DNA from 2 places in the Arthrobacter sp. Y3222053 genome. Region 2 is predicted to be linked to the other one. Evidence: riboswitches for the same ligand, from Rfam matches in the RefSeq annotation. Region 2 holds a riboswitch; the other holds the start of a gene.
The links. Region 2 has a riboswitch for cyclic di-AMP ahead of AC5RUW_RS06605 (LysM peptidoglycan-binding domain-containing protein). Riboswitches for the same ligand answer to the same signal wherever they lie in the genome.
Positions count from the first base shown of each region.

Region 1 (3,884 bases), on a different contig from region 2:
GCCGACGGTACCGGCGTTGGAGGACACTGCATCCGCCAGAGCGGAGAAGGTGTTGCGCTCGACTGCGGCCCGGTGGCGGGCGCGCTCAGGTGTCGTAGTCATGCTGATTCTTCCTTGAGTGGTTACGACAACTGGTGTCTAGCTGACGCGGACGAAGCTGGCGCCCGGCAGGTCGGAAAGGTTGTGCAGGGCGGTGTTGAAGCCGTTGAAGCCGCCGCTGATGACCTGGCCGTTGCCGACGTAGATGGCAACGTGGCCCGGGGTGATCACAAGGTCGCCGGGCATTGGCGAACCGACCACGGAGCCGTACGCGTAGAACTGGGCCGGGGCGAGGTCGCCCACGGACTTGCCGGCGGCGCGCAGGGCCTTCTCCACCATGGCGGTGCAGTCCTGTGCGACGCCGATCTGGGAGTAGGCGGAGCCGACCAGGATGTCGGCGACGGCGCTGGCGGCCGGGGCGGCCTGGACGGCGACCTCGGCGGCCGGGGCCGGTGCGGCCTGGGCGGGAGCTGCCGGCGCCGGAGCAGCGGCCTGCTGGACGGCGGTGCGCTCGGCGGCGACGGCGGCAGCCTGCTCTGCTGCTGCCTGCTCGGCGGCTGCCTGCTCGGCGGCGGCGCGCTCGACGGCGCCGGATTCGGAAACAACCTGCTCAAGGCCGGCCAGCTGGAACGGAGCGTCGGCCGGAACGGACAGGGCGCCGCCGCCGGTGACGATGTTCAGGGGCAGGGCCTCAAGTGCCTGGCGCTCGGTGCTCGGGGCGGCCTGGGCCGGGATACCGGCGGCCAGCACGAGGCCGGACGCGGCGGCTACGACGGCAGCCTGGCGGCCAACGGTTGCAAGCGGGCTCGTGGAAGTGCTGGCCGCCCGACGGCGGCCATGGGTGCGTGATGACAAAGCTGTGCCTCTCCCTACGCCTACGAGGTGAGCTGTCGGGTTCGGATGGGAGTCACCCGGCTGGGCGGCGCGAAGCCGCTCAACTTAACCCCAAGGGCACCAAACGGTGCCCGAAAATTGGTTCCCCCGCCCCTGCCATGCGATTGTGCGAACGGACCTCAAACAGTGGCAGAGCTAGGCGATCTGCTCGAGGGTGCCTGGCCGTTGGGGTGCCGGGCACGGTGACGACCCTACAGGAAGCTTTCAGGAATGTCACGTTCCGGTCACAGAACGGTATGTCTGCGGTTACAACCAGCCCAGGGGGTCGACGACGTCGCCGTTTACCATTACCTCAAAATGCAGGTGGCAGCCCGTGGAGGCGCCGGTGGATCCGCTGGCTCCGAGGAGCGCGCCGCGGTCCATCGTGTCCCCTACGGCCACGTGGATCGCGGAGAGGTGGTTGTAGGTGGTCTCGACACCGTTGCCGTGGTCGATGACGACGCGCTGGCCGCCCCCGTACGGGTGCCAGCCGGCGAAGGTGACGGTTCCGGCCGCAGCCGCAGTGACATCCGTGCCGCAGGCCGCTGCAAAGTCCTGGCCCCGGTGGAGCTCTCCGCTCATGCCGGTAATGGGGGACACCCGGTAGCCGAACCCGGACGTGGACACCATTTCGGCGTTGAGGGGCTTGGCCAGCGTTCCCTTGGCGGCGGCCGGGGTGACGGAGGAGGCCGCAGCCGCCACCGTGACCTCCTGCAGGCGGGCCTCGGGGTCGTACCGGCTGCTCAGGCCGGCGCGCTCGAAGCTGACCTGGGCGGCGGGATCAGCCGTGACGGTCTCCTGGACCGCAGCAGCGGCCTGCACCTGCGGTTCCGGCTCGGCCGCTGCTGTGGTAGGAATGGCGACGCTCAGGATGAGGCCGGAGGTCGCCGCCGTAATGGCAACCTTCTGGGCGGTGTCCCCCACGGAGTGGTGCTTGGTTTCGGCCCGCCGGCGTCCGCTCTGGGAGCGCGGGCGCGCAGGTGTTGCCGGGGCAGACGCACGGCGCCTGCCCGAAGCAGCATGCTTCGACAAGTGGTTCCCTCTCTCAAGCCTGCGAAGTTAGCTGTCGGATTCGAGTGGAGAAGCACTCGGCCTCCGGCCGGCAGCACGGCTGTTGCCATGCTGCTTGCTGTGGAGGCTTCACCCCGAGGCAGCGGCTGCTGCCAAAGAATTGGGTCCTCCGCCCCCGCCTGCGAACGGTATGGTGCTCCGGCCCAACGGCAGGGTTAGGCATTTGGGCCGGATAACGATGGTGGTTCAGCGTCGTCAAACACTATAGGGGAACAGCGCCGAAATTTACCATTCCGTTATCGGCGCTGCGGAATCAGCGCTGCGCGACGAAGACGTGGGAAGCCACTTCGGGCGGCAGTTCCAGCGCGCCCTCGATTCCGGGGACACGGACGGAGATGTACCCGCCGACCGTTTCCGCGGTCAGCTCCGCGCCGGGATGCAGGCCGGCCTCGTCCAGCTGGCCCAGCAGCTCGGGATCGACCTGGATGGGCTCGGCAAGCCGCACGAGCTGGTACTTCTGGCCCTCCCCCGCGCCGGCCACGGCCGTGGCGAGCGAGACGGTGTCGGCGGCCGCACCGGGAGCGGGCACGCCGCCAAGCTCCTCCAGGCCGGGGATGGGGTTGCCGTAAGGGGATGCCGTCGGGTGGCCCAGCAGGTCGTAAAGCCGGCGTTCGACGCGCTCGCTCATCACGTGCTCCCACCGGCAGGCTTCGTCGTGGACGTAGGCCCAGTCCAGCCCGATGACGTCCGAGAGCAGGCGTTCGGCCAGCCGGTGCTTGCGCATCACGCCAACGGCTCGGGCCCTGCCCAGTTCGGTGAGTTCCAGCTGCCGGGTGCCCGAGACCACCACCAGCCCGTCACGCTCCATTCGCGCAATGGTCTGCGACACGGTGGGCCCGGAGTGGCGCAGGCGTTCGGCGATCCGGGCCCGCAGGGCGACGATGTTCTCCTCTTCCAGCTCCAGGATGGTCCGCAGGTACATCTCTGTCGTGTCGATGAGATCCGTCATGGCCGGCCGCTCCTTGAAATCGTGCGGAAGAAGTGGGATGCGGGCAGCATCGGCCGCCACAGGTCCCTGGTATGCCCCAAGGTTAGCCCATCGCGACTCAGCCCGGGCAATCACCCGATTGCCGGTTCGCCCCCGGCTTTTCCCGCTCCTGCACGGGAAAAGCCGCAGGCGGAGGCAGTCCTTCCCGACGCCGCTGCGACCCGATTCACAAATGGGCCGGGCCCGCCGCGTGGGGCAGAATGAAAGGGCGAAATGCACTGACGAATCCGCTGGAGCGTAGAGACCATGGGCGAAAACCCCGCACTGACCATTCCCGCCGAACTCCTGCCCCGGGACGGGCGGTTCGGCGCCGGCCCCTCCAAGGTCCGGCCCGAGCAGGTACAGGCCCTGTCGGACGCCGGCGCACGGCTGCTGGGCACCTCGCACCGGCAGGCCCCGGTGCGCAGCCTGGTAGGCAGCATCCGTGAAGGCCTGTCCGCCTTCTTCCGCGCCCCCGAGGGCTATGAAGTGGTCCTCGGGGTCGGCGGTTCCACCGCCTTCTGGGACGTTGCCTCCTTCGGCCTGGTGCAGGAAAAGGCGCAGCACCTGTCCTTCGGCGAGTTCGGATCAAAGTTCGCCGCCGCCACCAACAAGGCGCCGTTCCTCGCCGCGTCTTCGATCCTCAAGGCCGAGCCGGGCACCCGTCCCGAGCCGCAGGCCGAGGCCGGGGTGGACGTCTATGCCTGGCCGCAGAACGAGACCTCCACCGGCGTGGCCGCTCCGGTGAAGCGGGTCGGCGGAGCCGACGACGGCGCGCTCGTCCTCATCGACGCCACGTCCGCGGCGGGCGGCCTGGACGTGGACGTGTCCGAGGCCGACGTCTACTACTTTGCGCCGCAGAAGAACTTTGCCTCCGACGGCGGACTGTGGCTGGGGCTGTTCTCTCCGGCGGCGCTGGAACGCGCGGCGCGGA
Region 1 covers NZ_JBNHIA010000008.1:48,415-52,298, forward strand. Annotated here, with positions in the region: gene AC5RUW_RS15795 (NlpC/P60 family protein) at 1-102, opposite strand, end outside; gene AC5RUW_RS15800 (NlpC/P60 family protein) at 139-894, opposite strand; cyclic di-AMP (ydaO/yuaA leader) riboswitch at 898-1,054, opposite strand; gene AC5RUW_RS15805 (M23 family metallopeptidase) at 1,180-1,836, opposite strand; cyclic di-AMP (ydaO/yuaA leader) riboswitch at 1,946-2,155, opposite strand; gene AC5RUW_RS15810 (iron-dependent transcriptional repressor DtxR) at 2,237-2,932, opposite strand; gene serC (phosphoserine transaminase) at 3,218-3,884, shown strand, end outside.
Region 1: another riboswitch for cyclic di-AMP. It lies ahead of AC5RUW_RS15805 (M23 family metallopeptidase); the one in region 2 lies ahead of AC5RUW_RS06605 (LysM peptidoglycan-binding domain-containing protein).

Region 2 (3,884 bases):
GTCAGCCGGCCGTCCAGCGCCTGGATAACCTGGGGGCGATGGTCGATGCCCAGGACATCCGTGCCGTTCGCCATCAGTTCCAGTGCCACCGAGCGGCCGAACCTGCCGAGGCCGATGATCGCGACCGCGTCCGTCCCCGCCATCCGGGCCGGCCGGTTTCCCGGCAGGAGCCTGCGCTTAGCCAATGATCGGCCTCTCTTCCGGCAGCTCGTAGAGGGACCTGCGGCTGCGCAGGGCGAGGCCCGCCGCCAGGAGGAGCGGGCCCAGCCTGCCGATGAACATCAGCACGACCAGCACGGACTGCCCGACCGGCCCGAGGGCGGCGGAGATGCCCGCGCTGAGCCCGACTGTGCCGAAGGCGGAGGTGGTTTCGAGCAGCAGCACGTCCAGCCCGAAGTCAGTCACGGCCATCAGGAACGCGGTTGCGGCCAGGACCAGGCTGACCGCCGCCAGCAGCAGGGTGATCGCCTCCCGCGGTACCTGGCTGCCGAGCCGCTTGCCGAGCATGGCCACGGACGCACCGCCGCGCAGCTCGGCGGCCACGACGTAGACCAGCACCATGAAGGTGGTGACCTTGATGCCTCCGGCCGTGCCGGCCGGGCCGCCGCCGATGAACATGAGGAGATCCATGCCGAGCCAGGACAGTGGATCCATCTCGGCGATGTTGATGCTGGAGAACCCGGCCGTGCGCGTCTGCACCGATTGGAAGAAGGCGGCCAGCAGGCGGGCCGGCCAGCTCAGCGGTCCCAGGGTCCGCGGGTTGCCGCTTTCGACCAGCAGCACCAGCAGGGTGCCGGCCGCCAGCAGCACTCCCGTTCCCAGCAGGACAAGGCGGGTGTTCAGCGACCAGGCCAGCGGCGTGAACAGATGGCGGCGCAGCTGCATCAGCACCGGGAAGCCCAGTCCGCCGAGGATCACCGCGGCACTGATGGACAGGCAGACCACCGGATCCGCCGCGAAGCCCGCAAGGTTGTCGCTGAACAGGGAAAAGCCTGCGTTGTTGAAGGCCGAGACGGCGTGGAAAACCCCGTACCACAACGCCTGCCCAAAGGGCATGCGGTAGGTAAGGCCGAACTGCAGCGTAAGGATCACCGCGACGGCGGCCTCGGTCAGCAGCGTGATGCGGACGACGCCGAGGATCACCGCAGGCGCGTTCACCGGCCGCCCGCCGCCGGCTTCGGCCGCCGCGGTGAGCCTGGTGCGGAGGCTGAGCCGCCTCGCGACCGCCAGGCCGATGACGGCGCCGGTGGTCATCACCCCCAGCCCGCCGATCTGGATCAGCACGAGGATCACGGCCTCGCCGAAGCTGCTCCAGTGTCCCGGGGTGTCGACGACGATCAGTCCGGTGACGCAGAGCGCGGAAACCGCCGTGAACAGCGCCTCGATGAACGCAGCCGCGCCGGGCCCCTCGGTGGCGCCGGGAAGAAGGAGCAGCCCTGTTCCCGCCGCGGCCGCGGCTGCGAATCCCCCCAGCACGGTCCGGGCAGGAGGAGGACGGCGGCGGGGATGTCCGTGGAGCACGCCCGGGGGTCTGGCCACGTTTTGACGCTACCGCGGCCCGCCTCCGCAGTCAGCGCGAGGCGGGCGCTTCCCGTGGAGGAAGGCTCAATCCGTCCCGAGACGGCGCTGCGGCACGTCGAGCGGATCACTCCCGCACGATGCGGTCAAGGGCAGGCCGTAATCTTTGCCGCCGAAGCGAATCCGGGCGTTTCGCAGACCCGCAGCCCGAACTCCCGACCTGACCTGCGACGACGTTTCGAGTATCGTGCAGACGGTACCGCGTCAAGTTCTGAGAGCTTAATAACAAACCCGATATCCAATGGTTATCAAACCGTGATCGATGTGTAGTGTTCTTCAAGTGCCGCTCCCCCAGCGCGGCGCCCTCGGCCGGATACCGAACCTTGCCACCGGTTCCGAGGTCCAAAGATCAAAACCATGGCAGGGGCGGGGGAACCAGTTCCGGGTTCCACGAATCCTAGGGGTTAAGCTTGCCGGCCTTCCGGCAGCCGGGTGACTCCCATCCGCATCCGACAGCTCACCTCGCAGGTACAGGGAGAGGTAACAACATGTCCAATACCCGTGCACGCCACCGCGCAGAGACTTCCGCCTGGCTGACCATCTCCAAGGCCGCCCTCGGCCGCGGACGCACCATCGGAGGAACCGCTGCCGCAGTTGCCGCAGGGTCCGGCCTGATGCTCGGCATGGCCGCCCCGGCCCAGGCCGGCGTCATCGCCAACGATTCCTACACCCCGGCTCCGGCTGCGGCACCCGCCGCTCCCGTGGCCGCCGCACCTGCCCCGGCCGTGGAGACCGTCGCCGCGGAAACAGCGCCGGCCGGCACCCACACCGTGGTTTCCGGAGACACCCTCGGCCAGATTGCCGCCACCTACGGCGTGAGCCTGGACAGCATCTTCAGCCTGAACGGGCTGGGCATGGAGTCCATCATCTACCCGGGCGACGTCATCACCTACGCCGGCGAGGCCACCGCCGCACCGGCAGCGGTCGAGTACGCCGCCGCCTCCTACACCGAGACCTACGCCGCTCCGGCGCCTGCGGCTGCTCCGGCTGACCTGGGCACCTTCAGCACCCAGTCCGTCGACGTGACCCCGGCCCCCGCGGCCACGGCTGCCTCGGCCACCAATCAGGTCATCCTCAACTCGGCCTACGCCCAGATGGGCGCCGTCCAGGACTGCACCGTCCTGGTCGAGGTGGCGCTGCGCGCCGCCGGCCACTCCGTGGGCGACCTGGCCCCGGCCCAGCTGGCTGCCTACGGCACCCCCGTGTCCGACCCGCAGCCGGGTGACCTGATCTACTACGCCGACGGCGGCATGGGCTTCGCCCACATCGCCATCTACATCGGCGACGGCCAGGCCATCCACAGCGGCTGGAACGGCAACCAGACCGTCATCAACTCCGCCAACGTCGGCTCCGGCGCGGCCTACTACCGCGTAGCGTAGCTGCTGCTCCGACGCCCCGGCGCCGGAACAGCAGGAGCAGGAAACGGACATTCGGTCCCTTCGGGGCCGGGTGTCCGTTTTCGTTTAACCGCCGTTCCGGTGCGACCGGCGTTCCGGCTCAACAGCCGTGGGAGCCCCGCCTTCACCCGGCCGGCTCCATTGCCCTGACCGCGTCGAATCACGCCCGCGGCTTGGTGCTGGCCGTCGCCGGCACCGACCACGGGTCCTCCGGCCAGGGATGCCGGGGGTACCGTCCACGCATCTCGGCTCTGACCTGCCGGTACGGACCGTTCCAGAAGGACTCCAGGTCATCGGTGACCGCCAGCGGCCGCCGTGCCGGTGAGAGCAGGTGGAACAGCACCGGGACCCGACCACAGACCAGCCGCGGGGTCCGGGCCCATCCAAAGCATTCCTGCAGCTTCACCGCGACGACCGGCCTCGCCTGCGGGTCCCCGGGCTCCGGGTAGGCGATCCGCACCCGGGAGCCGCTGGGTACCTGAAGCCGTTCAGGCGCCAGCTCGTCGAAGTCCGCCGCCTGCGGCCACGGCAGCAGGCGGCGCAGCGGTTCCGTCAGGTCCACGTCCGCGGCCGTCCGTCCCTGCGCCAGGGCTTCCAGCTCAGGGAGCAGCCAGTCCTCGAGGTTGCCCAGCAGTGCGGTGTCGGAGACGTCCGGCCACGGCGCGCCAAGCTCCCGGTGGAGCAGTGCCATCCTGCGGCACAGGCCGTCGGCTGCCTCCGAGAAGCCGATGATGTCCAGGCCGCCCTCGCGCAGCGCCTGGGCGACGGCGGACCGGCCCTCCTCCCGCGAGGCGCGCACCGGCGTGTCGGACAGGATGATGGCGCCCAGCCTCCGCACCTTCCGGGCGGTCACCCGTCCATCGGTGAAGCGTGCGTGCACCTGCTCGGTCATCAGGGTCCGGGCTGCCG
Region 2 covers NZ_JBNHIA010000002.1:516,550-520,433, forward strand. Annotated here, with positions in the region: gene AC5RUW_RS06595 (potassium channel family protein) at 1-185, opposite strand, end outside; gene AC5RUW_RS06600 (TrkH family potassium uptake protein) at 178-1,539, opposite strand; cyclic di-AMP (ydaO/yuaA leader) riboswitch at 1,917-2,063, shown strand; gene AC5RUW_RS06605 (LysM peptidoglycan-binding domain-containing protein) at 2,067-2,957, shown strand; gene hrpB (ATP-dependent helicase HrpB) at 3,136-3,884, opposite strand, start outside.